4 regions of the Kitasatospora sp. RG8 genome follow, and region 1 is predicted to be linked to each of the others. Evidence: riboswitches for the same ligand, from Rfam matches in the RefSeq annotation. Region 1 holds a riboswitch; each other region holds the start of a gene.
The links. A riboswitch is a leader RNA that binds a small molecule or an ion and turns the genes downstream of it on or off. The one in region 1 is predicted to bind cobalamin.
Positions count from the first base shown of each region.

Region 2: another riboswitch for cobalamin. It lies ahead of J5Y04_RS11110 (cobalamin biosynthesis protein); the one in region 1 lies ahead of J5Y04_RS15170 (hypothetical protein).
Region 3: another riboswitch for cobalamin. It lies ahead of J5Y04_RS14260 (prenyltransferase/squalene oxidase repeat-containing protein); the one in region 1 lies ahead of J5Y04_RS15170 (hypothetical protein).
Region 4: another riboswitch for cobalamin. It lies ahead of J5Y04_RS06740 (CoA-acylating methylmalonate-semialdehyde dehydrogenase); the one in region 1 lies ahead of J5Y04_RS15170 (hypothetical protein).

Region 1 covers NZ_JAGIYX010000008.1:182,018-189,457, forward strand. The annotation lists gene J5Y04_RS15145 (DUF6188 family protein) at 65-460, shown strand; gene J5Y04_RS15150 (hypothetical protein) at 689-1,063, opposite strand; gene J5Y04_RS15155 (roadblock/LC7 domain-containing protein) at 1,157-1,543, opposite strand; gene J5Y04_RS43205 (hypothetical protein) at 1,626-2,909, opposite strand; gene J5Y04_RS15165 (hypothetical protein) at 3,028-3,411, opposite strand; cobalamin riboswitch at 3,813-3,943, shown strand; partial or broken gene J5Y04_RS15170 (hypothetical protein) at 3,907-4,254, shown strand; gene J5Y04_RS15175 (deoxyxylulose-5-phosphate synthase) at 4,679-5,020, shown strand; gene J5Y04_RS15180 (DinB family protein) at 5,248-5,946, opposite strand; gene J5Y04_RS15185 (VOC family protein) at 6,118-6,903, shown strand; gene J5Y04_RS15190 (hypothetical protein) at 6,905-7,234, shown strand; gene J5Y04_RS15195 (nucleotidyltransferase domain-containing protein) at 7,293-7,440, opposite strand, start outside.
Region 2 covers NZ_JAGIYX010000005.1:271,786-279,225, reverse strand. The annotation lists gene J5Y04_RS11135 (phosphatidylserine decarboxylase) at 1-233, shown strand, start outside; gene J5Y04_RS11130 (phosphatidylcholine/phosphatidylserine synthase) at 220-1,098, shown strand; gene J5Y04_RS11125 (hypothetical protein) at 1,248-2,681, opposite strand; gene J5Y04_RS11120 (alpha/beta hydrolase) at 2,962-4,083, opposite strand; gene J5Y04_RS11115 (helix-turn-helix transcriptional regulator) at 4,338-5,051, opposite strand; cobalamin riboswitch at 5,304-5,434, shown strand; gene J5Y04_RS11110 (cobalamin biosynthesis protein) at 5,530-6,537, shown strand; gene J5Y04_RS11105 (cobyric acid synthase) at 6,534-7,440, shown strand, end outside.
Region 3 covers NZ_JAGIYX010000007.1:275,519-282,958, forward strand. The annotation lists gene J5Y04_RS14250 (flagellar hook-length control protein FliK) at 1-354, shown strand, start outside; gene J5Y04_RS14255 (prenyltransferase/squalene oxidase repeat-containing protein) at 461-1,882, opposite strand; cobalamin riboswitch at 2,017-2,093, opposite strand; cobalamin riboswitch at 2,179-2,324, shown strand; gene J5Y04_RS14260 (prenyltransferase/squalene oxidase repeat-containing protein) at 2,429-4,591, shown strand; gene J5Y04_RS43960 (hypothetical protein) at 4,588-5,775, shown strand; gene J5Y04_RS14270 (CbiQ family ECF transporter T component) at 5,786-7,093, shown strand; gene J5Y04_RS14275 (ABC transporter ATP-binding protein) at 7,090-7,440, shown strand, end outside.
Region 4 covers NZ_JAGIYX010000003.1:318,379-325,818, reverse strand. The annotation lists gene J5Y04_RS06755 (S41 family peptidase) at 1-346, shown strand, start outside; gene J5Y04_RS06750 (amidase) at 695-2,431, opposite strand; gene J5Y04_RS06745 (TetR/AcrR family transcriptional regulator) at 2,574-3,296, shown strand; cobalamin riboswitch at 3,688-3,879, shown strand; gene J5Y04_RS06740 (CoA-acylating methylmalonate-semialdehyde dehydrogenase) at 4,081-5,580, shown strand; gene J5Y04_RS06735 (acyl-CoA dehydrogenase family protein) at 5,577-6,725, shown strand; gene J5Y04_RS06730 (enoyl-CoA hydratase/isomerase family protein) at 6,725-7,440, shown strand, end outside.

The DNA.
Region 1 (7,440 bases):
CCGCTGGACCGCTGGACCGCTGGACCGCCGGACCAGAACGGTGTTCCTGGTCCACACTGGGCCCATGCAGAACGCGATCGGGAGGGTACTGGCCGGCCGCCGGGTGGCGGCGGTCGGCGGCGGCGGCTGGCTCGACATCACGCTCGACGGGCCGGTGACCGTCCGGGTGGCGCACGAGTTCGTGTTCGCGACGCCCACCGAGGTGGACCACTTCTTCCCCGCCCTGACCCTCCGCCCGTCCGGCGCGCTGCTCGGCCTGGTGGGCCGGACGCTCGGCGCCGCCCGGGTGACCATGGCGGGCGGGCTGGAGCTGGCCTTCGACGGTGACGCCGTGCTGTCCGTGCCGCCGCACGCGCAGGTCGCGCCCTGGAGCGTCGTCACGCCCGAGGGCACCGTCTGCGCGGGGCTGGCGGGCGGCGAGGTGGCGTGGGCGGGCGACCAGGCGACGCCCAGCGGGTGAGCCCGGAAGTCCCGGGTCGGCCCGGGCGTCCCGGGTCGGCCCGGGCGTCCCGGGTCGGCCCGATGCAGCCCTGGCAGGCCCCGGTCAGCCCGGGCCGGACCGGCCGACGCCACCGGCCGTCCGGCCCACGCCACCGGCCGACGCCACCGACCGGCCGGTCCCCGCGCCGCGCGACGCGGGGGCCGGCCGCCGGGACGGGCGGCCGGGTCGGCAGCACCGCCCGACGCGTCAGACCTCCAGTTCGTTCTCGATCTTCGTCAGCTGGTGCCGGGCCATCGCCAGGTTGGCGCGACCCTTGTCCAGCGCGAGGTAGAGGAACAGGCCCTTGCCCCCGCGGCCGGTGAGCGGGCGGATCAGGTGGTACTGGCTGCTGAGGGTGATGAGGATGTCCTCGATACCGTCCTGCAGCCCGAGCATGTCCATCGTGCGCATCTTGGCCCGGACCACGTCGGTGTTCCCGGCCGCGGCGACGTTGAGGTCGAACCCTCCGGGGCCGTCGAGGGTGGCGAGGGCCATGCCGCTGTTGTAGTCGACGAGGGCTGCGCCGAGGGCGCCCTCGATCGCGGTCATGGTCTGCTTGAGCGCGCCGGCTGCGTCCGTCATGTCGGTTTCTCCAGTTCGTTCGGAAGATCGGAAGGGTGGGGAAGGTCGGAAGGTTCGGTCGGGTCGGATGGGGCCGAAAGGTGCGGGATGCGCCTACGGAGGGTCCTTGGGGGTCAGCGAGTCGTTGATCAGGGTTGCGATGCGCCGGGCGGAGCGGCGGGCCTCCAGGTGCAGCCGGCCGACGTTCACGTCCGGGTGCGCCAGCAGGGTGAGCACACAGCTGCCGCCCGCCGCGTAGGTGCCGATGTACCCGTACTCGCCGCGCACCAGCGACTCCCGGAACTCGCCCTGCCCGGTGGTGTCCGCGAGCCGCTGGGCCAGGCTCAGCGAGGCGGCGGTCATCGCGGCCAGACCGGAGGGCTCGGCCCCGTGGGTGTCGTGCGCGACCAACAGGCCGTCCACGCTGGCCACCAGACCGCCCGCGAGGTGCGGGACCCGGTGCCTGAGGGCCCGCAGTTCGGCCAGCAGCTCGGTCTCCAAGGCGATCAGTTGTCTCCTTCCGACACGCTGCTTGAGCGCCCGCCTCATGACCGTGAGAGCGGGGTCGCGGGCGGAGAGTTGTTCAAAGTCGGGCCTCCAGAAGGGTTCGGACCCGGATCAGCAGCGCGATGTCCGGGTCGGGGACGGTCGGCGGGCGGGCCGCCGCCGGGGCCGGCGGGTGGACCGGGGCCGGCGGATGGCCCGCGAGCGGGCGGTGGCGGGCGGAGTGGATGGCGCTCACCGGGAGCAACCCCGCCAGGGCCGCGCCGGGGACGCGGCGGAGCAGCCCGGGCGGCGGCGCCGGCTGAGTTCCGGGCGGCGGCACGGGCGGCGGTCCGGGCGGCGGTCCGGCCTGAGTCCCGGGCGGTGCTTCGGTCCGCGCCCCGGGCGCCGGTCCGGCGTGTGCCGAGGACCGCGCCCCGGCGGCGTGCCGCGGGACGTCACGGCCCGGCGTGGCCAGCAGCCCGGCCGCGGCGAGGCGGCGGACGTCGGCCGTGGTGGCGAACCCCGAGCGGCCGAGCAGCCGCGCCAGCTCCGCCGGGGTTCTTCGGCCGTCGGCATGGTCGAGCAGTTCGCGCTGACGCCGACTGGGCGGGCACGGCCGGCCCGGCCGCTTGCCCGGGGCCGCGCACCGCTCCTGGGCTCCGCCCGGGCGGACGGAACCGGCCGCACCGGCCTGACGGACCGGACGCGGCGGGCCGTCCTCACCGATCCGGCCAGCCTCGGCGATCAAACCCGCCTCCTCGATCCGGCCGACGTCCCCGGTCCGGCCCGCCTCGGCGGTCCGGCCGACCCGGCCGAGCGGGCGGACCGGTGCGGTGTCGAGCTGCGGCCAGGGCCAGATCCGGTCGAGCAGCCGGTGCCGGCGCTCCACCTCCCGGCGCAGCCGCGGGGCGCTGACCGCCGCGACCGGTCCGAGCCAGTGCCGTGCGCCCGGCTCGAAGGACCACGGGCCCGCCGAGGCCCCGGCGCCGTCGAGAACGAAGAACGCGGCGTCGTAGAGGGCGCCGAGCTGGCAGAGCTCCAACTCCCCACGGGTGAAGAGTCGTTGTTCGACCAGGGCGCCGCCGACCCGGCCGTGCGGGCCGTGGGTGCGGACGGCCTCCTGCCAGGCCTGCCGGGTGATCCGGCCACAGCCGGTGAGCAGCGCGGCGAGGTCGGGCGCGCGGTCGGACTCGGCGTGCACCACCAGGCCGTCGACGAGGTGCAGCGTGCCCGTGGGACCGTGCAGGGCGCCGGTCGCGCGCTCGTCGGCCAGTCGTTCGACGGCGCCGAAGGCCTCATCGGTGCTGAGTGGCGCGCCGGTGGCGAGGGCGTGGCCGGGGGCCATGACGTGACCGGGCACGATGGCGTCGACGTCGTTCATGCGGGCCGCCCGCTGACCGCCGGGGCGCCGGCGGCCCGGCCCGCTGGCCGAAACACGGCGCCCCGGGCCGGGGGCGCGCCGCGCCGACCCGCCATCGCGTTCGCCGTCCGAACGCCGGTCATCCGAGCACCAGTTCCTCGGCGAGGGCCTGCAGGCGGTAGCGGGCCGAGGCGAGGTTGCCCTCGGTCCGGTCGAGCCACAGATGCAGGACGAGTGGACTGTCGAAGACGGTGTCAATGAAGCAGATCAGGTGGTAACTGCGGCCCGCAGTGAGGATGATGTCCTGCAGAGGCGCCCGACTGTCCTCCGCCACGGTGAAGGTTTCACTCTCAAAAGCCGTACGTACCAAGTCGGTTGCCTCCGCGGCCGTGGTCTCATGGTCGCCGGTGGGGCTGACGCCGGCGCTGCCGAGGGCGAGTCCGCTGCTCCAGTCGATGAGGCTGGCCGCGCGGGCACCGGCGATCGCCATGGCCGCGGACAGGCATTCGTCGATACCCGGCACTCAGGCTCCTTCGGACGGGTTGGGGCAGCCGGGCACGCTGGGCCGGCGCCGACCGGACCGCCACGAGCAGTGGCGGGTTCGACACGGAAGGCTACTGGCGGATTCCGTATGACGAACATTCCAATGGCATATTCACACCACAAGGGTCTGATTTCAGCCAAGCTATGACGCCGCATCAGATCGAGGCGACGGTCGAACGTGCTGGCCGGAGCCGACGCGGCGGGCCGCCGGGATCCGGCCCACCGGCCCACCTGGACCGGGACCTTGGCCGGTTGTCGGCCACGCCGGAGGGTTTCGGCCACGGACTGCGATAGGAGCGATCCGCGTACCGCGCCCGGCCGTTGCGGCTAGGGTGAGCGGCGCAGCCGGTCCGCACCCGTCCGCCAGGCGAGGTGCGTCGCAAGAGGGAATCCGGTGCGAATCCGGAACTGCCCCGCAGCGGTGCGTGGGAACGAAAGCCGTCACCCAGCACTGGACGCCGAGCGCCCGGGAAGCGAGGGCATGCTCACCGGGCCCGTCACCATGCCGGCCTGGTCGTTCGTCCGCGACGACCAGCCGCTCGCCGACACCGCCCGGCACGTTGCACTGGCGCTGCGCGACGAGGTCGCCGACCTGGAGGCAACCGGGGCGGCCGTGGTCCAGGTGCACGAGCCGACCCTGCGGGCGTCTACGACATCCATGCGCCCCGTGTGCCAGGCACCGCCGAGACGGTCGCGCTGCTGCGGACGGGCGCTACGTCACCTGCCCGCCGAGCGGCTCCGGGTGAGCCCGGACCGCGGCCTCAAGACCCGCGCCTGGGCGGAGGTCCGGCCGCGCCTCGAACACCTGGTGGCGGCGGCCCGGAGGTCCGCGCGACGCTCCAGGAAACGCCGAAGGGGCCGTTCCCAGTGCGAACGGCCCCTTCGGGGTGGAGCGCCAGGCCCGGGTCGAACGGACTCTTCCTACTGAAAGTAGGACGTGCTCCAGTAGCACCTCTGACGCCTGTCCGAGAGGACGTTCCCTCTCGACGGGATGAACAGTAGCAGGACATCACGCCTGCTCAGAAATCGGATGGACGACGACGGGCGAGGTCAGGGCGGCCGCGCCCGACGGCCTCGACCCGCTCGACGCGGCCCCGCTCCCGTGCGGCCGGCGTCACCACCTGCAAGGCCCTCGAGGTCTCCGGCGCCCGCCCGGGCACCCGGGTGCCGATCCTGCCGGCCGGGCAGGTGGAGAGCCTGCTCGGAAAGCCGTCGAACACCACCGGGCACGGCCGTAGGCTCGCCGGGTGGCCCATACCAAGAGCTCCTTCGTCTGCCTGCTCTGCCGTGCCTCGTACAAGCAGCAGTACGGCGACGTCCACGCCGGCGCCCGCGAACGTCCCTGCCCGAGCTGCACGCGGCCGCTGGTCCACGCGGGCTCCGCCTTCGCCGCGCCGCGCCGCCGCGACACCGCCGCGTGGCGGACCCTCTCCGTGCTGCTGCACGCCGGCGTCCGCTTCCACAAGTGCCGCTGCGGCGGCCCGCACTTCCGCCCCCGCACCCCCGGCGAGGTCCGGGCGCGGATGGCCCACGCCCGCCGGACGGGCGAGTCCTTCGCCGCGTCCCTCGTCCGCCGCGAGCTCCCGTAGGGCCGGGCCGGGATTGGGAACCCCACGGCCTTCGCCAACACGGAGTCCTGCCGTCGCAGCCTGGCCGGCAACGGCGTCGACGCACCGGTCGAGGAGATCGCCGGCGCCGACCACGTCGGCTCCGCGCTCGCCGCGTACCCGCGGATCGTCCGCTGGTTCCGCGAGCTCGCCACCCGCCCGTGACCGGCCCCGCACCCCGGGGTGAGGGGTGCGGGCCCGCCCGGCCGTCAGCTCCGCGGGGCGGGCGTGAGCGGGGATCCGGAGGGGTTCCCCTGCTCGCCCCCCACGGCGGCCCGATCGGCGGCCCGCCCCGCGGCCCGATCGACGGCCTGATCCGCGGCCTGGCCCGCGGCCTGCCTGGCGGCCTGCTCGACGCGGTCGTGGTGGGTCTGCCACCAGGCCGCGTCGCCGGGGGCGGTGTTCTCGCCGTCGGGGCGCTGGCCGGTGGTGCCGTCGATGAGTTCGCGGACGATGTCGGCGTGGCCGGCGTGGCGCTGGGTCTCGGCGATCATGTGAACGAGGGAGCCGTGCAGGGTCACCTCGCTGCGCCCGCCCCAGGGGACACGGCCGACGGCGTCGAGGGGCAGGGAGGCGATGGTCTCGTCGGCGTGGGCACACGCCTCGCGGTACCGGCCGACGATCTGCTCGCGACTCTCCTCCGGGGTGGCCCAGAGGTCCGCGTTCGGCTCGGCGTCGCCGGTGATCCAGAGCGCCGGGCCGGTGAAGGGGCGGCCGTAGGTCTCGCCGAAGTAGACGGCCTCGGCACCGGTGAGGTGCTTGACCAGGCCGAGCAGGTTGGTGCCGGTCGGTGTCAGGGGGCGGCGGACGTCGTACTCCGGGAGCCCTTCGAGTTTCCACAGGAGGGCGTCGCGGGCGTCCTGGAGGTAGACCAGGAGGTCCTTCTTGGGATCTTTTCCGGCGGTCATGGCGACCAGTCTGCCGATCGCAGGACCGTTGTCCACCGACTTGATCCGGCCGTCCGACGAGCACCGCGCCGGCCCGGGTTGCCGGGGCCGGGTTGCCGTGCACCGCCCCGGGTCCGGTTGCCGGGGCCCCGGCGGCGACGGAGGCTGGCGGGAAGGACCGAGGAGGACCGCATGCCGAAGGCGGGCAGGTACCGGGAGGGCGTCCCGTGCTGGGTCGAGCTGGCGGCCGGACCGGACGCGGGCCCGGCGCGGAGCTTCTACGGCGCGCTGTTCGGCTGGGAGTTCGTCGACCTGGCCGGACACCCCGGCCACACCGTGGCGACGCTGCGCGGGGCGCAGGTCGCGGGGATCGCCCGGGGGCCCGGGGGCGACGGCTCCGCCTGGCTGACCTACCTCGCGGTGGACGACGCCGACCGGGCCGCCGAGTCGGTCCGGCAGGCCGGCGGCCGGATCGTTCGGGAGCCCGGCGAGCTGGCCGAGCTGGGGCGCAGCGCGCTCGCCGTGGATCCGCTCGGCGCGCCCTTCGGCCTCTGGCAGGGCCGGCTGAACCCGGGGGCGGCCCTGGTCAACGAGCCGGGCACGTTCACCTGGAACGAGCACCTCTCCCCCGACCCGGACGGGGCCAGGGCGTTCTACCGGCAGGTCCTCGGGTACGAGTACGCGCGCCCGGCGGGCGACTACACGGTGTTCCGGGCCGGCGGGCTGCCGGCGGGCGGGATCGGCCCGAATCCCTGGGCCGGGCCGGAGAGTCCGGCGGCGCTGTGGGCGGTGTACTTCGGCACGGCGGACACCGACTCGACGGTGGAGCGGGCGGTCCGGCTCGGCGGGAGCGTGCTGGACGGGCCCGAGCCGACGCCGTTCGGGCGGGTGGCGGTGGTGCGGGACGACGGCGGGGCGGCGTTCACCCTGATCGCCGTCCGGGCGGGCGGGACGGCGGCCCAGGAGGAGGAGGTCTGAGTTGACCGGACCGGACGAGCAGCGGTTCGCCGCGCTGGCACGGGAGTTGGCGGAGCTGGACGGCGTCACCACCCCCTCGGCGGAGGGCCGGCGGCGCTTCGGCTCGGACGCGCTGAAGTCCGACGGGCACATCTTCGCGATGCTGTCGGCCGGCCGCCTGGTGGTGAAGCTGCCGCGGACCCGGGTCGACGAACTGGTGGCGTCCGGCGACGGCGAGCGGTTCGACGCGGGGCGCGGGCGTCCGATGCGCGAGTGGCTCGCGCTGGACCCGGGCTCGCCCCTGCCGTGGTCCCGACTGGCCCGGGAGGCCTACGCCTTCGTCCACGGGTAGCGGCAACGGTGGCGGCAGCAACGGTGGCAGCACCGGCGGTGGCGGCAGCAGCAGCGGCTCAGCCGAGCGCCTCCCGCAGCCGGGCGATGTCCTCGGCGTCCTTGTGACGGCGCGGGCGGCGGGTGTCCCAGACCGGCATCATCTGCTTGATCTCGATCTGCGCCTCGGGGCTGACGATCGGGCACTCGACGCCGCCGAGCCGCCCG
Region 2 (7,440 bases), on a different contig from region 1:
TCTGGCACTTCGACACCGAACTCGGCGACATCGAGATGGTGCAGATCGCGGGGGCCGTGGCCCGCCGGATCGTGCCGTACGTGGACGCCGGTACCAAGGTCGAGCAGGGCGATCGGATCGGTCTGATCCGCTTCGGGTCCCGGGTCGACACCTACCTGCCGGCCGGCGTCGAGGTCGGCGTCGAGGTCGGCCAGAAGACCACAGCCGGGGTGACTCGCCTTGACCGTGACTGAACCTGAGACCATCGTCGGCCTGGACGACGAGGAGACAGCCCTGCGCCGTCGCCGCTGGGCGCGCGACCGCGAGCTGCGTGCTCCGCGCTCCCCGCAGCACCTGTCCACCGCCGACTTCCTGACCCTGGGGAACGCCGTCTGCGGCTTCCTGGCGATCTACTCGATCACCACCGGGGTCCTCGTCCCGCACATCACCAACCCGGACGCCGCTCCGGACAAGCACAGCGCCGCCACCGCGGTGACGCTGCTGCTGATCGGTTCGATGTGCGACCTCTTCGACGGGCTGGTGGCGCGCAAGCTGCGCTCCTCCGCCCTCGGGGCCGAACTCGACAACCTGGCCGACCTGATCAGCTTCGGCATCGCGCCGGCCTACTTCGTCGCGGTCTGGGGCATGGTCTCGCCGGGCTCCGACAGCCGGCTCTCGGCCCTGATCGCACTGACGGTACTGCTGTCCGTGGTGCTGCGGCTGGCCCGCTTCTCGGCCGTGAAGATGCGGCCCGGGGTGTTCCAGGGCATGCCCTGCCCGATGGGCGCCATGACGGTGATCGCCATCGTGCTGCTGGACCCGCCGTTCCTGCCCGGCCTGCTGGCCATCGCGGGCACCGCGTACCTGATGATGAGCCGGATCGAGTACCCGAAGCCGCAGGGGCTGCTGGCCACCGCCACGCTCTGCTGGATCGTCCTCTCGATCGGCTGCCTGGCGGCCTGGGCGACCGGCCTCAAGGGCGGCGACTACCTGCTGCACATCGGTGCCTACGGCCAGATCACGCTGGCCGCGATGGCCCCGCTGCTGGTCATCCGGCGCAAGGTCGGCCAGAAGGTCGGGGACGTGCGGGCGCGCCGCGCCGAGTCACGGCTCGACTGATCACGACACGCACGACGAAGGGCCCGGATCCGGTGAACGGATCCGGGCCCTTCGTCGTACCCGGGGTCGTCCGGGCGGTGCGGTTGTTCCGGCGGTGCGGTTGCCCGGGCCGCTCAGGCTCACGGCTCAGGCCCAGGCGCAGGCGCGGCTCAGGCGCCGCCGCGGTGGACGCTGAAGGCCGAACGGCGGGCCGCGCGGGCCACTCCCGGGTCCGGGTGGACCCCGGAGACGGCGGTCAGCACCGAGGCGGCCCGGGGGTGCCCGGACTGCCGGGCGCGGGCGAACAGCCGGACCGGGTCACCGGCCGAGGCGCCCTCGACGTGGCCGACCAGCAGCTCGGTCTCCCCGTGGTCCAGCACGGCCGCGGCGGTGTCCACCCAGAGCCAGGCGGCGTCCTCCGCGCCGAGCACGTCCGCCGGGGCGACGCCCTCGTCCGACTGCTCGGCCAGCCAGAGCAGCGCGTACGGGCGCAGCACCGGCTCGTCGACGGCGGCCCGGACGGCCTGCTCGGCGGTGGAACCGGCCACGCGCAGCGCCTCGAAGGCGAGGCCGCGCACCAGGGCGTCGTCGCCCTGCGCGGCGTCCAGCAGCTCGGCCACCGCCCGGTCGGCCGGGCGGGCGGCCACCCAGGCGCGGAACTCGGCGCGGGCCGGGCCCGGCGAGTAGTCGGCGCAGGCGTTGAGCAGTTCGAAGGCGCTCTGCTCGATGTGCCCGGCGGCGGTCTGCGCGACGGTGCAGATCTCCTCCAGCTTGGCCCGCACCGCCCAGTGCCCCAGCGGGGACAGCTCGGCGGCCTCGTCCTTGCGGACCACGGCGCCGACGGCGGCGAGGCCGTCCAGCATCCAGTCCAGGACGGCGGCGACGTCGGCGGTCGCGGCCGGGGTGTCGATCTGCGGCTCGCGGCAGGTGCCGCGGACGGCCGAGACGGCGGACGCGGCGTGCGGCACGGGCGACAGGCCCAGCGCACCGGTACCGCCGCCCACCCGGCGCTCGTCCAGGCCCCGGCGCAGCAGCTCCAGCAGCTCGCTGTCGGCGACCGGGCCGGCCACCAGGTGCAGGAAGGAGAGCAGCTGCGGCGCCTGGTCGACGGCCTGCCCGGCGAGCACCGCGAAGACGCCGCGCAGGGCGGCCGGCGGTACCGGGGCGAGCAGCGTCCAGGCGTCGAACAGCGCCGACCAGCCGCGGACCACGGCCTCGTCGTCGTGCTCCCAGGCGTGCAGGCGCCAGCCGGGGGCGGCGCCGCCGTCCCTGGCCTCGACCAGGCCGACGAGCAGGGCCTGGCCCCACGCGTTGGCGGCGGCACCGACCGTCATGGCCAGCGCGCGGCCGGCGGCGCGGGCGTCCTCGGGGAGCAGCTCGCCGCGCTTGTCGACCTCGGAGAGTTCGCCGGCCCAGCGGGCGATGCGGACGGCGTCGACCAGCATCCGGCGGGCCAGCGGGGCGAGCTCGGCGGGAGCGGGGAAGCCCTCGGGCACCGGGACCCGGCCGCGGCCGGGGGCGGGTGCGGGGCCTCGTCGGCGGGGTACGCCGGTGCCCGGCCGGGCGCCGGCGGGGCGGTAGGCCGTTCCGGGGAGACGGGTCACCGTCGCACCGGAACCGATCGTCGGCGGGAGCGGGGCATCACGGTCGCGCGGGTTCCGAGACGTCACGTCGTGCAGTCTTCCCCTTGTACCGGCCATCTGTCACATCCGGTTCGCCGCGGGCTCCGGGAGGCGGGCGCGGGGGGTCCACAAGATCGGGCAACAGAGGCCAAACCGCCTGGCCGGATCTGTATGTCGTGATCATGCCAGGGCTGCCCGGGGGCGGCCGCCCGGTGGTCACGGGAGGGGGCGGAGGGCCGCCTGGGGCCGGAGGAACGGTGGGCTAGAGGAACGGTGTGAGCCAGCGGCGGAGCTGCTCCTCGTAGCGGGCGGGGTCGGCGTTCCAGAGGGCGGCGTGGTCGCCGCCGGGGACCGGCTGGAGGCTGACCACGTCGGAGCGGCGCCCGGCCAGCCGCGCGGCGGCCCGCCAGGGTGCCACGGGGTCGTCGGGGCCGTGCAGGACGAGGGTGGGCACCCGAAGGTCGGTGCCGTCCGCGATCCGGGCGAAGTCGGCCAGGTCGACGCCGGTCCGTCCCTCCACCGCCAGGGCGCCGAGCTCGGCGGCGGTGCCGCGGTAGCCGGAGCGGGCGGCGCCCCGGCGGGCGGTGGCGGGCAGGTCGAGGACGGGCGAGTCCAGGATCAGGCTGCTGACCGAGGCGGCCCAGGCGGACCGGGCGGCGGTCTGCAGGGCGATGGTGGCGCCGAGCGACCAGCCGTAGAGGACGACCCTCCCGGCGCCGCTGTCCAGGGCGAGCCGCACGGCCGCCTCGACGTCCCGCCACTCGGTCTCGCCGAAGTGGTCGAGCCCGTCGGGGGAGGCGGGGGCGCCCGCGTCGCCGCGGTAGGTGACGGCGAGAGTGGGCAGGCCGAGCCGGTCCAGCAGCGGGAGCACCGGGAGGACCTGCTGCCGGTCGGCGCCGGAGCCGTGGACCAGGACGACCCAGGTGCCGCGCTTGCCGTCCAGGTACCACGCGGGCAGGGCGCCCAGCTCGCCCGCGGCGGCGGTCTCGGAGAACGGCAGGCCGAGGGCGGTGGTCGGGTCGCCCGTGTGGACGCGGGGGGTGAAACGGACCACGGTGCCGGAGGTCAGGGTGCCGCGGTCGGCGCGGACCAGCCGCCGGGTGACGCCCTGCGCGTCCTCGTGCAGGACCTCCTCGACCACGGCGTGCCCGCCGTCCCCCCACTCGACGCCCCAGCGGCCGGGGCGGATGCTCTCCGGACTGCGGGTGAAGGTGACGCGCCCGGAGGCGAGGGCCTTGACCAGGACGGGGCCGGCGGGTCGGTCCGGGGCCTTCACCGGGTGGACCATCCGCTCGGACGCCCTCCGGCCGATGACCAGCACGGCGGCCCCGGCACCGGCACCGATGGCGGCGGCCGCCACGACGGCTGCGGTTCCCCAACGCATATCGCTCCCCGCTCTGTAGGTCGCGGACTGGGCAGTGTGCCCACCAGTCCACTCGCGGAGGCGGCGGCCGGCCACCGGACACGGCCGTCCGGGTCACACCGGGCCCCCGGGGCCGCACCGGGACCCACCGGGACGCCCGTCACGCCGAGGAGCACCGGCCGCACCGGGACGGGGTCACCTCGGCACGGCATCGTCTCGGCACCTCGGTCCGTCTTCACCTCGGCACGGCGTCGCCGCGGGGTGCGGACCTCCGGTCAGACCGGGATCTCGGTGTCCCGCCGGCCGAGCAGCTCCCAGAACCGCTCGTCGAGCGGCTGCTCCCGCCCCGCGGAGTGCCGCGCCGCCGGGGCCGGGGAGCCCCAGCTGCCCGCGCCCCAGTGGGAGGAGACCTGGTTCTCGTTCTGCAGCACCGCCAGCACGGCGGCGAGGTCCTCCTCGTACACCGGCACGATCCGGCCGATCGCCCGGACCTGCGCCTGCCAGCGGCCGTCCACGCACTGCCGCAGCCGCTGGTCCAGCTCTTCCCGACGGCCCGTCACCGCGACCAGCTCGCGCAGTGTCAGGCCGAGCACCCGGGCGAGCGCGTGGGTCTGCTCCTCGTCTCCGTCCCAGCGGTCGGTGGCCTCGGCCCGCTGGTAGTGCGGCAGCGGCATGCCGATCCGGCGGGCGGCGTTCTCCTGGCCGAGCTCGCGGGCGACCCGGAAGTCCCGCAGCCGGGCCGGGCGGACCCCCATCAGCTGCGCCGGCGGGCACCAGAGGGCGCGGGCCAGCGCGATGAACTCCTCCTCGGCGGGGCGCAGCTCGCCGCTCTCCCAGCCGAGCACGTGGGCGGGCAGCAGCCGGACCCCGTGCGCGGCCATGCCCTCGACCACCTGTTCCGGGGTCAGGCCGAGGCCGGCGCGGTGCGCGCGGGCGGCCGCGGGCGAGAAGGGCACCGGAGGGACGGCGGGGGGCTGTCTGCGTCGCATGGGACCCGACGGTAGGGGCTGGTGGTTCGGTGCCCCAGCCGCCGAACGCACGAAGCACCGCTGTAGGGGTCTACATGCCGCTGGACGATCACACAGGCTGTCATGCCCCTGCGGGGGGTGATGATCAGAGGTAGCGACGGGGCCGAAACCGGGGCGGGAACCGTGCAGACCGTGTGACCAACCCCTCCGTGACCTTGGTTGACTCGCGGTTCGGCCGCGTGATGGGATCCTTCAGCCAATACGGAGGCATGCAGAGGAAGCCGGTGCGAGTCCGGCGCGGTCCCGCCACTGTCACCGGGGAGCACGTTCGGAACAGCCACGGCGGGCCGTCAGAAGCCGCTGGAAGGCCCGGGGGTGCGTCCGACCCGGAAGCCAGGAGACTCTCGCCCCCGGTACGTCGATCCAGGGCGCGGACCCTGAGTGAGGACACGCACGCGATGCAGGCTGCCCCGACCTTCCGAGCCCTCTGCTGTCCGTCGTGCGCCCGCTGACCCGCGCCGCGGCCTTCGCCGTGGGCGCCGTCGCGGGGTACCTCGCCGACGCCCGGTTCGCCGACCCGCGCCGCGGCCACCCGGTGGCCGTCTTCGGCAGTACGGCCGGCCGGCTGGAGAAGCGGCTCTGGCGCGACGACCGGGCCGCCGGCACCGCCTACACCGCGCTCTGCGTGGGCGCCGTCGCGGCCGGTGCGGTGGCCGCCGAGCGCGTCCTCGGCCGCCGCCCGGCGGGGCGGGCCGCGCTGGCCGCCGCCGCGACCTGGACGGTGCTCGGCGGCACCTCGCTGACCCGCGAGGCCCGGACCATCGGCCGCTCGCTCGCCGCGGGGGACCTGACGGCGGCCCGCGAGCGGCTGCCACACCTGTGCGGGCGCGACCCGAGCGCGCTGGACGAGCAGCAGATCGCCCGCGCGGTGGTCGAGTCGGTCGCCGAGAACACCGCCGACGCCGTGGTCAACGCGCTGGTCTGGGGCGCGGTCGCGGGCACGCCCGGTCTGCTGGCGTTCCGGGCCGTCAACACCCTGGACGCGATGGTCGGCCACCGCTCGCCGCGGCACGCCCGGTTCGGCTGGGCCTCGGCCCGGCTGGACGACGTGGCGGGCTGGCCCGGCGCCCGGCTGACCGCCCTGCTGACGGTGGCCGCCGCGCCCGAGCCCCGGACCGCCTGGCGGGTCTGGCGGCGGGACGGCTCCGCGCACCCGAGCCCCAACGCGGGCCAGGCCGAGTCGGCCTTCGCCGGCGCGGTCGGCGTCCGCCTCGGCGGCACCCTGCGGTACGGGGACGGGGCCTCCCCCGGGCCGGGGGTCCCCCCGGCCGAGGGCTGGGGGAGGGTCGAGCACCGGCCGGTGCTGGGCGGGGAGCTGCGGCCGGTCGGGGTGGACGACATCGAGCGGGCCTGTGTGCTGTCCCGGAGGGTGGGCGCGCTGGCGCTGGGTACGACCGTCGCCGGGCACCTGCTGCTCCGGGCGGCCCTCAGGAGGGGAAAGGCATGAGCAACGCACTGCTGGTCGCCGGAACGACCTCGGACGCGGGCAAGAGCGTGGTCACCGCGGGCATCTGCCGCTGGCTGGCCCGCCAGGGTGTCGGCGTCGCGCCGTTCAAGGCGCAGAACATGTCGCTGAACTCCTTCGTCACCGCCGACGGCGCCGAGATCGGCCGTGCCCAGGCGATGCAGGCCCAGGCCGCCAAGGTGGAGCCCGAGGCGGCGATGAACCCGGTGCTGCTCAAGCCGGGCGCGGACGGCCGCAGCCAGGTGGTGCTGCTCGGCAGACCCGTCGCCGAGGTCGGCGCGCTGGACTACCGCGAGCGCAAGCCCGTCCTGCTGGAGCGCGCCCTGGAGTGCCTGGCCGACCTGCGCCGCCGCTACGACGTGGTGGTCTGCGAGGGCGCCGGCTCGCCCGCCGAGATCAACCTGCGCGACCGCGACATCGCCAACATGGGCCTGGCGACCGCCGCCGGACTGCCCGTCGTGGTGGTCGGCGACATCGACCGCGGCGGGGTGTTCGCCGCGATGTACGGGACGCTGGCACTGCTCTCGGCGGAGGACCAGCGGCACGTGGCCGGCTGGTTCGTCAACAAGTTCCGGGGCGACGCGCGGCTGCTCGCGCCCGGCCTGGAGATGCTGCGCGAGCTGACCGGCCGCCCGGTACTGGGCACTCTGCCGATGCTGCCGGACCTCTGGCTGGACGCCGAGGACTCGCTCGACCTGTCGACCGTGGTCGACCGGACCGCCGGGCGCGGGCCGCTCGGCGCGGACGTGCTGCGGGTGGCCGTGGTGCGCTTCCCCCGGCTGTCCAACTTCACCGACCTCGACGCGCTGGCCCAGGAGCCGGGCGTCCTGGTCCGCTGGGCCACCCGGCCCGAGGAGCTGGCCGACGCCGACCTGGTCGTGCTGC
Region 3 (7,440 bases), on a different contig from region 1:
GCCTGCTCCGGGACCACCGGCGTCACGGTCGTGGTCGACTTCACGGCCGTCGGCGGCGGCATCCAGACCGGCTGCGCCCCCGGCGACCCGGCCAGCGGACTCGCCGCGCTGACCGGCGCCGGGTTCTCGTACGCCTTCCACCCGCGCTTCCCGGGCTTCGTGTGCAGGATCAACGCGCTGCCGACGACCTGCACCAACCCGACCGGCAGCGCCTACTGGTCGTACTGGCACGCCCAGCACGGCGGCCCCTGGTCGTACAGCAGCCTGGGCGCCGGCAGCTACAACCCGGCTCCCGGCGACGTCGAGGGCTGGTCCTTCGGCGCCGGCGCCCAGCCGGGCATCACGGCGCCCTGACACCCTGCCGTCCGAAGGCCCCGACGCCCGGAGGCCCTGACGCCGGGAGGCACGCCGACGCCCCGACCCTTCCGCGGAAGGGCCGGGGCGCCGGTTGCACGTGCGGTCAACTGCCGAGGCGCAGCGAGACGGTGTCGCCGAGGCGGACCGGTGCGGTCCGGGTGGCGCCGGTGGCGGCGGAGCCGTCCAGGCTGACCTTCCAGGTGGACGAGCCGCTGTCGGCCGTGCCGTTGATCATGGTGACGGCGCCGCCGCCGGTGGACGGCGTGACCGAGGTGACGCAGCCGTTCGGGGTGGCGGCGGCCGCCGCGTCGAGGACGTCGCCGAGGGTCGTGGTGGTGCCGGTCGGTGTGAGGGTGACGGCGCAGGCCCTGAGCGCCCCGGTGCCGTCGTCGACGACCAGGGCGAGCCTGGCCGCGGTGCCGGGGGCGAAGGCGCCGGTGGCGGCCCAGGTGGGCTCGCCCGCGGTGGTCGGAGCCGGCGGGGTGGCGGTGAAACCGGCGCCGGCGACGGCGCGCAGGCCGTCGACGGAGGCGTAGGGGGAGGGGACGGTGTCGGTGGGCAGGTACTTGAAGCCGCCGCCGGGCTTGAACTGCTGGGCGACGAGGAAGTCGACCGGGGTCTTTCCGGTGCCGCTGGTGAACTCGCCGCCCTGGGGGTTGATGCCGCAGGCGTTGAGACCGGACACGGCCCAGCCGTTGGAGTCGGTGTTGGCGCCCCACATCGAGTTGAACGCGCCGGAGGAGACGAGCTTGCCCTTGAGGAAGTTCTTCGCGGAGACGATCGCCGGATCGGTGGAGGGAACGCCGCCCGCGCACAGGGAGGCCATGGCCGCGCCCGTCATGTCGATGTCGCTGCCCTGGGCGAGCGCGGTCGGGTTGCCCGCGGCCTTGCTGTAGTTCCAGCCGCCGTCGTTGTGCTGGTTGGCGCGCACCGCCGTGACGGAGGCGTCGATCAGCGGCTGCGGGGCGCGCCGGGTGCCGGCCTGGGTCCTGGCGCCCGCCAGGGCGAGCAGGCCGAAGACCGTGCCGTTGAAGTTGGCGGACGGGCCGTAGTAGCCGGGCTCGGCGCTCTGCCAGGAGGCGACGAGGTCGGCGACGAGGTTGCGGCCGGGGCCCACCCGGGCGGGGTCGATGCCCGCGGCGTAGGTGTTGAGGATGCCGCGCTCGTAGTCCGTGACCACCGGCGAGCTGCCGGGCCAGCCGGGAGCGGCGAGCTGGTTGCGGTAGACGAGGCGGGCGTTCCGGCCGGCGTCACCGCCGGGGGTGACGCCGGCGGCGGCCGTGCCGGCGGCCGCGAGCGCGCTGAAGGCCCACTCGTTGGAGAGCCCGCCGCCGGTGACGTAGCTGCCGTCGGCGCCCTGGAGGGACTTCAGGTAGCTGACGCCGGTGCTCCTGGAGGTGGCGATCTGGGCCAGGGTGGCCGTCGCGTGGGCGGGAACGGTGGCGGACAGCAGCAGGGCCCCGGCCGCCAGGGCGACGGTGACGGCGGGTACGGAAGTGGTCCGCGACGGGGTGCGGAGGGACACGGGAGGGGCTCCTTGGGGTGGCGGGCGCCGACCCTGCCCCGGAGGTCCCGGCGTCCGTTCGGAAGCGCGCGACCGGCGGAGCGGTCGCCGCCCGGATCGCGTGGGCCGGCATTCGCCGCGGTGCACGGCCGGGCGGGCATCCGGGCTCGGGACGGCACGACCGCCACCCCACACCGCTGCGCGTCAGCCCCGGATTCGCACCGGGTTCCCCCACTCGGCCACCGGGGACGCTACCGCACGGCGCACGGCGCACCGGGCGACGAGGCGGATGTGACCTACCTGACGCCCCGTTGACTCTCCGTCAGCCGCCGTGGTCTGATGAACCGATTTTTCGCCCTCGGCATTCAGGGGAAGCCGGTCCAACTCCGGCGCTGACCCGCAACCGTAGACCCGCCAACCCGGTGGGTGAGCCGGAATGCCTGGACCGGGGGCCTGTTCACAGAGCACTTGCGTCGTCGCGGACTACGACGCGGTCAGGACGGTCCCTGTCCCGGGAGACCGTCGGCTGCGCCGTGTTCTCCCGCGTCGACCGACCAGGGAGTCGTCGTGAGGGTCAGCAGCAGTCGTACACGTCACAGGAACCGGGAACTCGCGTCCCTGGTGGTCGCCGGCGCCGTCGCGGTCGCCGCCTGCGGCACGGTCCTGCTCGGGCACCCCGGAACCGCGGCGGCCGACCCGATCGAGCAGTGCACGGCGACGACGGGCGCGATCGTCGCGGTCGACTTCGGTCACTGGGGCGGTGGTGTCGTCCGTGGCTGCGACGCCCACCCCACGACGGGCATGAGCCTGCTGCACAACGCCGGCTTCACCACGACCGGCACCGAGCACGACGGACCCGCCTTCGTCTGCCGGCTCGGGACCGCGGGCTTCAACGGCGGCGCCCAGTATCCGGCGCCGGCCGACGAGCCCTGCGTCAACACCCCGCAGGCCACCGCGTACTGGTCGTACTGGATCGCCGAACCCGGCCAACAGAATTGGTCCTACAGCCAGTTCGGGGCCGGGACGCAGAAGCCCAAGCCCGGCGAGGTCGAGGCCTGGGTGTACGGCGGCACCGACATCGGCGGCTCCAACGGGGCGCCGTCATTCACCCCGGATTCCGTGCGGGCCAAGAACGGCGGGCCGTCGTCCTCCGCGTCCCCCTCGGCGACCCCGAGCCAGACCCCGAGCCAGACCCCGACCGCGAGCCCGACCGGGTCGCCGGCCGCCACCACCGACCCGGACCCGGCCGCCACCGAGCAGGCCGTCCTGGCCCTGACCGGCACCGACCTCACCAGCGTCCGGCGCAACCCGGACGGCACCACCGCGACGCCGACCCCGCCCGCCGTTAGGAAGCCCGACGCCGCCAAGGGCAGCGCCTACCTCACCGACCCGGCCCGCCTGATCGACGGCCACTACTACGAGGGCTTCCCGGCCTTCGCCGACTTCGGTCTCACGATCGACGGGGCCTACGCGCTCGCCGCCACCGGCACCGACGACACCGCGCTGCGCAGGATCGTCGACTTCCTGGACCAGCAGGGCAAGGACGCGAGCGGGCGGACCGTCAACGACTGGACCGGTGTCGGCACCGAGTTCGCCGGCGGAGGCTCGATCGGCAAGGAGGCGTTGCTCGCCGAGATCGTGGGCCGCAACCCGCGGGACTTCGGCGGTCACGACCTGATCGCCGCCCTCGCCGCGATGGTGTGCACCAAGGCCGCCCCGGACACCGGTTGCGCCGAGTCCGGCAACTACACCTGGGCCACCTCGGTGTTCTCCCAGGCCCTCGGCATCATGGCGCAGCTGCGCGCCGGCGACACGGCCGGCGCCGCCGCCCCGGTCGCCTACCTGAAGAGCCTTCAGCACGCGGACGGCTCCTGGCCGAGCCTGATCCCGGCCACCGGCGACTCCGACGTGGACAGCACGGCGATGGCCGTCATGGCGCTCGCGCTCGTCCCCGGGGACGGGGCCGCGCAGGCGGTCGACAAGGGGCTCGGCTGGCTCGCCGCCCGGCAGCTGCCGGACGGCGGCTTCCCCGGCGCGGCCGGCGACTCGACGAACTCGGCCGCGCTCGCGGTCCAGGGCATGACGCTCCATCAGGCCACGTACGGCGGACGGATCGCCAAGGCGCTCGACTTCCTCGCAGGCCAGCAGAACGCCGACGGCGGGTTCAACGTCGCGTCCGCCGGACAGCAGGGTTCGGACGTCCGTGCCTCGACGCAGGTCCTGGGGGGTGCCACGGGCGTCTCCTTCGGCACGTTGTCCCGCACCATCGGCGGCACGCCCACGCCCACGCCGACCGGTACGCCCACGCCCACGCCGACCGGTACGCCGACGGGTGCGCCGACCGCGACGTCCACGGGTACGCCGACGCCGACCGGTACGCCGACACCCACGGGGACACCGACACCCACGGGGACACCGACCGCGAGCGGTTCACCGACGGCGGGCGGTTCACCAACGGAAACCGCCTCCGCGACGTCCACGGCCGTGCCGTCGTCCGGTGAGGGCGCGACCGCCGGCCGCCCGTCCGACGCCGTGCTCGTCGGAGACGGCGGCAGCACCGGCGCCCCGGTGCGCGGCGGCTCCGTCCAGGCCGCCGGTGGCAGTCTGGCCGGCACCGGCACCGACGCCCTGGTACTGACGGGCATCGCCGGTCTGCTGACCGTGGCCGGCACGGCTGGGGTCCTCGTCGCCCTCCGTCGTACGGCCTCCGTCCCGGGGCGTCACCGGTGAGCCGGCGGCTGGGCCGGCTGGGCCGGCTCACCGGAGCGGCGGTCCTGACGTTCGCCCTCGCCTCGGGTGGCGTCGGGCTGGGGACGGCCCCGGCGTCCGCGGCGCCGACGCCGATCGAACAGTGCACCACCACCTCGGGCGTGGTGCTCGCCGTCGACTTCAGCCGGTGGGGCGGCCCGCTGCTGCGCTCCTGCGGGACCACCCCGACGACCGGGTACGCCCTGCTCAACCAGGGCGGCTGGAAGACCACCGGGACGGGGCACGACGGCCCGGCGTTCATCTGCCGGATCGGTTACAGCGGCTTCCAGGGCGGCAAGCAGTACCCCGCTCCGGACCAGGAGAAGTGCGTCCTGACGCCCCCGGCCACGGCCTACTGGTCGTACTGGCACGCCGATCCGGGCCAGAACGACTGGTCCTACAGCCAGCTCGGCGCGATGAGCTACCAGCCGAAGCCGGGCAGCGTCGACCTGTGGATCTTCGGTGGCACGAACATCGAGGGCACCGAGGGGCGTCCGGCCATCCCGCCGGACTCCGTGCGGGCCCGGAACACCAGCCCGGGCGGCGCCGCCTCCACCCCCGAACCGCCCCGACCGCCGGCCGGCGGGGGAGGGGCAGCCGGTGGTGGCTCCGGTGGGACGAGCGGCGGGAGCGGCACCGGTACCGGTGGGAACGGCACCGGTACCGGCGGGAACGGAGGAGGTTCCGCGGGCGCGAACGGTGGATCCTCGTCCGGTACCGGATCGTCCGGCAGCTCGTCCGGCGCCAACACCGGTGGTTCGTCCGGCGCCACGAAACGTCCGTCCTCGGGCGGTGGCGCGGGCGGATCGTCCGGCGCCACGGGCGGTCGGACGGCACCGGTGAGCCCGTCGGCCGAGGCCCCCGCACCGGCGGACCCGCAGACACCGGCCGCCGAGGCGACCGCCGCGCCGGCCGGGACGCCCTCCGCACAGTCGTCCGACACGCCGTCCGTGGAAGCCAGCGCCACCGCGACGCCCACCGCTGCCGACGGTCCGTCGCCCTCCGTCGAGGCCGGCGGGCCGAGGGTGGTGGACGCGGCCCCGGCCGCCGACACCCCGCACGACCCCGGCTCGATGGTGCCGGCCGCGGTCGGGGCCGTCCTCGTGGTGGTGCTGGGCGTGGTCACCGCCGTCACCGCGCGCCGCCGCCGGCGACAGGCCGAGTGATCCGGTGAGCATCGTCGACACGCCCGGCGCCGGCTCCCCGCCCGCCGCCCCCGGCCGGAGCGCGGGGAGCAGGCGCAGCCCGCGGGACCTGCACCCGCTGGCCTGGTGGGCCTGGGCGCTGGCCCTGGCGACGGCGGCCAGCCGTACCACCAACCCGCTCCTGCTCCTGCTCGTCCTCGCGGTGCTCGGCTACGTGGTCACGGCCCGCCGGACCGAGGCCCCGTGGGCACGCGGGTTCACGTACTACCTGTGGGTGGCGCTGACCGTGGTGGCGATCCGGGTGGTCTTCCGCGGCGTGTTCGCCACCGGCATCACCCCGCAGGACCACCTGCTCTTCTCCCTGCCGCACATCCCCACCCCCGCCTGGTACGCGGGCATCGAGATCGGCGGACCGGTCTCCCTGGAGGCCACGCTCTCCGCGGCCTTCGACGGGCTGCGGCTGGCCTGCCTGATCTGCTGCATCGGCGCCGCCAACACCCTGGCCAACCCCAAACGGGCCCTGCGGGTCCTGCCCGGCGCCCTGTACGAGCTCGGCGTCGCCGTGACGGTCTCGCTCAGCGTCGCCCCGCAGCTCGTGCAGAGCGTCCAACGCGTCGCCCGGGCACGGCGGTTGCGTGCGGGGCGGCAGAAGGGCGTCCGCGCGCTGCGCAGCATCGTGGTACCGGTTCTGGAGGACGCGCTGGAGCGCTCGCTGCACCTGGCCGCCGCGATGGACTCACGCGGCTACGGACGCTCCGGCACCGCCTCCCGCCGCTCCCGCCGGCTCACCGGAGCCCTGATGCTGCTCGGCATGTGCGGCCTGTGCGCCGGGGTGTACGGGCTGCTGGACGGGACGGCCCCCGCGGCGCTCGGACTTCCGGCCTTCCTCGTAGGCGCCGTCCTGTGCGTGGCGGGTCTGCTGCTCGGCGGGCGGCGGGTCCGGCGCACCACCTACCGGCCCGATCGCTGGCGGGCCGCCGAGTGCGGTGTCGCCGGGTGCGGTGTGACCGCCGCCGTCCTGCTGTTCGCCACGGTCGGCTACGACGCCACCGACCTCAACCCCTCCCTGTACCCGCTGGCCTGGCCGACGCTGCCGCTCGTCCCGGTGCTCGCCCTGCTTCTGGCGGGCGCGGCGGGGATCGTCTCGCCGCCGCCCGGCCGCACCCCCGAACCCGGCTCCGTGCCCGGCCGCACCCCCGCACCCGCACCCGCCTCCGCCTCCGCCTCCGCCTCCGCCTCCGCACCCGCCCCCGTGCCCGGTCAGCGCCTGACCGCGCGCACCGGTGGCGACACCCGAACCACCGGCACCGACCGCACGACCTCCGAGGTGAGCACGTGATCCGATTCGACCAGGTCAGCGTGGTGTACGACGGCGAGACCACGCCCGTCCTGCGCGATGTCGACCTGCACATCCCGGAGGGCGAGCTCTGCCTGGTGGTCGGCCGCACCGGCGTCGGAAAGTCGACCCTGCTCGGCGCCGTCAACGGCCTCGTGCCGCACTTCACCGGCGGCACGCTGCGCGGCCGGGTCAGCGTGGACGGCCGGGACACCGCGCACCATCCGCCGCGCGAACTGGCCGACGTGGTGGGCGTGGTGGGCCAGGACCCGTCGGCGGGCTTCGTCACCGACACGGTGGAGGAGGAACTCGCCTACGCCATGGAGCAGTTGGCGATCCCGCCGGAGGTG
Region 4 (7,440 bases), on a different contig from region 1:
GCAGTCCTGGACGCCCCCGTTCGTCCCGGGAGCCCGCTTCGGCGCCGACAAGCCGCTCTACGTGCTGACGAGCGGAAACACCTTCTCCGCGGCCGAGGAGCTCGCCTACGACCTGCAGCAGCTCGGGCGCGCCGAGGTCGTCGGGGAGGACACCCGGGGCGGCGCGCACCCGCGCGAGGGCTGGACGGTGCACCCGCACCTGGAGCTCAGCGTGCCCGTCGCCCGCGCGGTCAACCCGGTCTCGGGCACCAACTGGGAGGGCATCGGTGTCCGGCCCGATGTACCGTGCGATGCCGAGGCCGCGCTCGACCGCGCACTGTCCCTGGCCGTGGCGCGCTTGACCTGAAGTCCTCCCTTCCCCGTCTCGGCCCCCGGGAAGCGGGTGCGGATCACCGATGACTTCGGTCAGCAGGTTCAGATGAGCACCGAGCAGTTCCGCGACTTCGTCGAGCAGGCAGAGCGGGGGCTGCTGGACCGGGCCCCCGCATCCCGAGAGGCCCCGAATCCGTAGCGGATTCACAGCCTCGGTGCAGGTTGCGGGCTCACCGGGCATCGACGTGCTCTCGGTGGTAGCGCCCCGAGCCCTGCCCCGTGCGCGCGCTGGGCGGCCGCGCGGGGGCAGGGCTGCTGGTGGCCGGCCGGTGTCTCGTCGCACCGGCCGGTCCTCGTGTCCGACCCTCCGGACACCCTCAGGTCATTCCGACGCCAGCCGCGGCGTGCGGAGCGGCTCCGTGCGCCGGTTGCCGGTCGCCTCGAAGGCCGCGGCGAGGGCGAGCAGGGCGTTGTCGTCGTAGGCGCGGCCCGCGAAGGTCAGCCCGACGGGCATGCCGGTGTCGGTCATGGTGCCCATGGGCACGGTCACCGTCGGGATGCCGAGGTGGCGGGGCACCAGGTTGCCGTTGGCGACCCAGACGCCGTTGCGCCAGCCGAGGTCGGCGGAGGCCTCGTTCACGTCCATGTCCGCGGGGCCCACGTCGGCGACCGCGGGGAACACCACCGCGTCCAGGCGCAGGTCGTCCATCCACAGCTCCAGGTCGACCCGGCGGGTCTCCTCCAGCCCGCGAAGTCCCTCTTCGAGGTGGGGCATGTCGGTGAAGGAGGCGTACGGGCGCTCGCGCACGAAGCGCGGGTAGTCGCCGATCGTGTCGTCGAAGCCGGCGTAGCGGTCGGGGAGTTCGCCCGGGTGCTTGGGGAAGATGCGGTCGCCGTCGACCTCGGTCAGGGTGGCGAGCGCGGGGTCGCCGTTGGCCCGCAGGAAGTCGTCCCAGGCCCAGGCGGAGAGGTCCTCGATCTCGACCCTGAGGAAGTCGCCGCCGACCAGGCCGCGGGTGGGCAGCGAGGGAGCGGTGGGGCGGTCGGACTCGTAGTTCGACACGACGGGGAAGTCGACCTCGACCACCTCGGCGCCGGCGGCCTCCAGGTCGCGGCGCGCCGCCTCCCACCGGGCGATCACCGAGGGGCGGGTCTCGATCCGCCGGCCGGTCTGGCCGCCGATGCCGCCGTCAGGGTTGGTCCCCGCGCCGGGGTCGGCGTTGATGTACATCCTGGGGACGCCGACGCGCTTGCCGGCGAGCGTGGCGTGCGCCGTCGCCGCGTCCGCGGGAGCGAGTGCCGGGTACGAGGCGGGGCGCACCTGCGACGGTGCGGGCAACGGGATCCACGGCTGCGCGCGCCACAGGTCGCCGCGGGTCTCCGGGTCGTCGGCCACGATGACGTCGAGCAGTTCGAACAGGTCGGCCATGGTGCGGGTGTGCGGGACGACGACGTCCATGGTCGGGACGAGCGGCCAGTTGCCGCGCACCGAGATCACGCCGCGGCTGGGGGTGTAGGCGCACAGCGCGTTGTACGAGGCGGGGGCCCGGCCCGACGACCAGGTCTCCTCGCCGAGGCCGAACGCCCCGAACGACGCCGCGGTCGCAGTGCCCGAGCCGTTGGACGAGCCGGAGCCGTAGGCGCTGGTCAGCCAGTCGGCGCTGTACGGGCTCTCCGCGCGACCGTACACGCCGCGCTGCATGCCGCCGTTCGCCATCGGCGGCATGTTGGTCAGGCCGATGAGCACGGCCCCGCCCGCGCGCAGCCGCTCGATGGCGAACGCGTCGCGCTGGGCGACGAGGTGTTCGAACGCCGGTGAACCGGCCGCCGCCGTCAGGCCCTTCGCGAGGTAGCTGTCCTTCGCGGTGTACGGGATGCCGTCGAGCGGGCCGAGCGTCTCGCCGCGCGCGCGGCGGGCGTCGGAGGCCTCTGCTTCGGCGCGGGCGTCCGGGTTCATCACGACCATCGCGTTGAGTGCGGTGGCGGTTCCGGGTCGGTCGTACGCGTCGATGCGCGCGAGGTACGCGTCGAGCAGGGCGACCGCGGTGGTCTCGCCCTTCTCCAGCGCCGCGCGCAGGTCGGCGATACAGGTCTCCACAACGTCGAATCCGCGCGTCATGCGGGTGCCTCCTGAAGGGTGGGTCGGACAGGCGAACCGCTGGGCGTCGGACCGCGCACACGCGGGCTTCGGGCTCCAGTCGCACTGTCTAGATTTTCAGTCTAGACTACGGATCTAGATCCCCAGAAACCGAGGTGAGGCCATGCCGACGCCAGAGAACGAGCCCACACGGCCGCAGTCCCGCCCCTCACCGAAGAACGCGATCGGGCCCGCGCCGAACGCGGAGTCCGGGGCCACCCCGCAGCCGGCTCTGGCCTCGGTCGACCGGAAGCGTCAGCCCACCGGCGACGAGGCGCGGGGACGGGCGATGCGGGCCGCGATCAGCGCCATCGCCGAGAAGGGCCCCGCAGCCGTGCGGATGTCGGACATCGCCGCGCGGGCCGGCATGAGCACCGGGCACATCCTGTACCACTTCGGCAAGAAGGACCGCCTCCTGCTCGAAGTCCTCGCATGGAGCGAAGCGGACCTCGTGACCCGGTTCCAGCAGGCCGCGGACCAGGCCGCCTCCCCCTCGGAGAAGCTGGCACTGTTCGTCCGCTTCTACCTGCCCCGCCACCAGGGCGACGAACGCTACGCGCTGTGGACGCAGGTGCTGGCCCAGTGCCACGACGACGCCGGCCGGCAGCTTCTCACCGCACTGTCCGACGCCTGGGAAGAGCGCCTGGAAGCCATCCTTCTCGAAGGCCGGGCCCTGGGGCAGTTCGCCGACGTGGATCCGTCCGAGTTCGTCATCAGGGCCGTGGCCATGCTCAACGGGCTGTCCGGAGACGTGATGTTCGGACGCCCGCGCTGGCAGCACGCCTCCGCGCACACGTTCGCCCTTTCCGCTCTCGAGCGGGAACTGCGGCCGACCAGTCAGGCGTGACGGGCCGACGACGGAAACGCGGCCCGCTGGATCGACGAGAGCGCGGCCGGCCGGCCCGAGCCCCGGCACCCGGCCCCGACCCTCACCCTTACTGAGGCCGCCGCCGACGGTGACCACCCGGCGGCCGCACCGCCGGCGCGGCGCCCGGGCGGGTGGAAGAGCCCAGCCGACCGGGCGCGCTCATGAGCCGGGTGGCGGGCCGGGGCATGCGTCCGGGGGCCGTCTCGGCCGAGCGGGTCGAGGGGGGCGGCATCCATCCCGACGGCACGTCAGGCTGCCGCCAGGGGCCGTGCCCACCTGTGCTCCGCGTCGATCGCACCACCCGCACGGTGCTCGGCGCAGTGGGATCCCGAGGGCGCGGCGCGGCGCGAACCCGGACCTCTGGACTTACTAGGACGTCCAACTATATGGTCGACGACAGGTCCGCGGTGTCAGGGAAGCCGGTGTGAGTCCGGCACGGTCCCGCCACTGTGACCGGGGAGTTCGTCCTCGCAGATGAAGGCCACTGGCAGCCAGCCGGGAAGGCCCGGGGGCGCGCGGTGATCCGGGAGTCAGGATACCGGCCGCGGGTGGTTCGTGTTTTCCACGAGGATGGAGACGACACGCATGACTCCGGGCTGCTGTTCCCGTTCCGCTGCCGTGCTGCCGACCGTCAGGTGCCACCGCGCCTGACGGTAGGTCAGCAACGCCATTCCGCGACGACGCATGACCGTGCGCCCGATCGCCGGCGATGGCGCTGCTCTCCATTCCTCCTCTCCCCACCCCTGTCGAGAGAAGGAACCCGATGGTCCGAGAACTGACCCACTTCATCGCCGGCAAGCGCACCGCCGGCACGTCCGGCCGCTTCGGCGACGTGTACGACCCCAACACCGGCCGGGTGCAGGCCCGGGTGCCGCTGGCCGACCGCGCCGAGGTCGAGGCGGTGATCGCCGACGCCGCGCAGGCCCAGCCCGCGTGGGCGGCCTGGAATCCCCAGCGGCGGGCGCGCGTCCTGCTGCGCTTCCTCCAATTGGTCGAGCAGGAGAAGGAGGAGCTGGCCAGGCTGCTCTCCGCCGAGCACGGAAAGACCGTGGCCGACGCCCACGGCGACATCCAACGCGGCCTGGAGGTCGTGGAGTTCGCCGCCGGGATCCCGCACCTGTTGAAGGGCGAGTTCACCGACAACGCCGGGACCGGCATCGACGTGTACTCGATGCGCCAGCCGCTCGGCGTGGTCGCCGGCATCACGCCGTTCAACTTCCCGGCGATGATCCCGCTCTGGAAGGCCGCGCCCGCGCTGGCCTGCGGCAACGCCTTCGTCCTCAAGCCCTCCGAGCGCGACCCCTCGGTGCCGCTGCGGCTGGCCGAGCTTTTCCTGGAGGCCGGGTTGCCGCCGGGCGTGCTCAACGTGGTCAACGGCGGAAAGGAGGCGGTGGACACCCTGCTGGAGGACCCGCGGGTGGAGGCGGTCGGCTTCGTCGGATCCACCCCGATCGCGCAGTACGTGTACGCGACGGCCGCCGCCCACGGGAAGCGGGCGCAGTGCTTCGGCGGTGCGAAGAACCACATGATCGTGATGCCGGACGCCGACCTCGACCAGGCGGCCGACGCGCTGATCGGAGCCGGCTACGGCTCGGCCGGTGAGCGGTGCATGGCGATCTCGGTGGCCGTCCCGGTGGGGGAGGAGACCGCGGACGCCCTGGTGGCGAAACTGGTCGAGCGGATCGCCGCACTGAAGGTCGGGCGCTCGGACGACCCGGCGGCCGACTTCGGGCCGCTGGTCGGGCGCGACGCCCTGGACCGGGTGCGCGGCCACCTGGACCTCGGGGTCGCGGAGGGAGCCGAACTCGTCGTGGACGGGCGGGACTTCCGGCTGGAGGGCCACGAGGACGGCTTCTTCCTCGGCGCCTCGCTGTTCGACCGGGTCACGTCGGACATGCGGATCCACCGGGAGGAGATCTTCGGGCCCGTCCTGACCGTGGTGCGTGCCGCCGACTACGAGGAGGCTCTGCGGCTGCCCAGCGAGCACGAGTTCGGCAACGGTGTCGCGATCTACACCCGGGACGGCGACACCGCCCGGGACTTCGCCCGCCGGGTGAACACCGGCATGGTCGGGGTCAACGTGCCGATCCCGGTGCCGATCGCGTACCACACCTTCGGCGGCTGGAAGCGCTCCGCGTTCGGCGACCTCAACCAGCACGGGCCTGATTCGATCCGCTTCTACACCCGCACCCGCACCGTCACCTCGCGCTGGCCCTCCGGGGTCAAGGAGGGCGCGAGCTTCACCATGCCGACGATGGGATGAGCGCCGTGCACGACCTCACCGAGGATCAGCGCGCCATCGCGGACACGACGACGGCCTTCGCCCGCGAGCACCTTGCCCCGAACGCGGTCGCGTGGGACCAGACCAAGCACTTCCCCGTTGACGTGCTTCGCAAGGCGGCGGATGTCGGCCTGGCCGGCGTCTACGTCCGTGAGGAGTCCGGTGGCTCCGGACTCACCCGCGCCGACGGCGTCCTCGTCTTCGAGGCGCTGGCGACCGGCTGCCCGTCCATCGCCGCCTACCTGTCCATCCACAACATGGTCGCCTGGATGATCGACCGCTACGGCGACGACGCCCAGCGCGCCCGCTGGCTGCCCGGCCTCTGCGCGGCCGAACAGCTCGGCAGCTACTGCCTCACCGAGCCCGGTGCGGGCTCGGACGCCGCGGCACTGACCGCGCGGGCCCGCCGGGACGGTGACCACTGGATCCTCGACGGCGTCAAGCAGTTCGTCTCGGGTGCGGGAGCCTCGCAGGTGTACGTGGTGATGGCCCGCACCGGTGGACCGGGGGCAGGCGGGGTCTCCGCGTTCGTCGTGGAACGCGACGACCCGGGGGTCTCCTTCGGGCCGAACGAGAACAAGATGGGCTGGAACGCCCAGCCGACCCGCCAGGTGCGGCTGGACGGTGTCCGGCTGCCCGCCGACCGGCTCCTCGGGGCCCGGGGCGAGGGCTTCCGGATCGCCATGAACGGGCTGAACGGCGGCCGGCTCGGCATTGCCGCCTGCTCCCTCGGCGGCGCGCAGGACGCCCTGGAGAGGGCCACCGGCTACTTGGCCGATCGCGAGGCGTTCGGCGCCCGGCTGCTGAACGCCCAGGCCCTGCAGTTCCGACTCGCCGACATGGCCACCGAGTTGGAGGCGGCCAGGTCGCTGCTCTGGCGGGCCGCGACCGCCCTGGACCGGGGCGATCCCCGGGCGCCGCAGCTGTGCGCGATGGCCAAGCGCTACGCCACCGACACCGGCTTCGAGGTCGCCAACGCCGCGCTCCAACTGCACGGCGGCTACGGCTACCTGGCCGAGTACGGCATCGAGAAGATCGTCCGCGACCTGCGGGTGCACCAGATCCTGGAAGGAACCAACGAGATCATGCGCGTCATCGTCGCCCGCGGCCTGACCGGAGCCGCGTGATGACCGGGAACGCCGTCGACGAGGTCCTCGTCCAGCGCGAGGGCAGGGCCGGCCTGATCGTCCTCAACCGCCCCGCGGCCCTGAACGCCCTCACCCACGGCATGGTGCGGAGGATCTCCGAAGCCCTGGACTCCTGGGAGGAGGACGAGAGGGTCGAAACCGTCGTCGTCACCGGCGCCGGCGAGCGGGCCTTCTGCGCCGGCGGCGACATCGTCGCCATCCACCGCGCCGCCACCGGCGGCGACCCGGGCGCCGTCGAGGAGTTCTGGCGGGACGAGTACCGCCTCAACGCCCGGATCGCCCGCTACTCCAAGCCCTATGTCGCGCTCATGAGCGGCATCGTGATGGGCGGCGGGGTTGGCGTTTCCGCCCACGGCAGGGTCCGGATCGTCACCGAGACTACGCGCATCGCCATGCCCGAGGCGGGCATCGGCTTCGTTCCGGACGTGGGTGGCACCTACCTGCTCGCTCTTGCACCGGGCGAGTTGGGCACCCACCTCGCCTTGACCGCGGGATCCGTCGGTGCCGCCGACGCGCTGCTGTGCGGGCTCGGCGACCACTTCGTCCCTGCCGAGCGGCTGGCCGCGCTGCTGGACGACCTCGCCGAACTGCCCGTGCACGATGCCCTCGAACGGCACGTCCAGCCGGCGCCCGCCGGTGTGCTGGAGGGACAGCGGGCGTGGATCGACGGCTGCTACGCGGCGGGCGCCGTCGA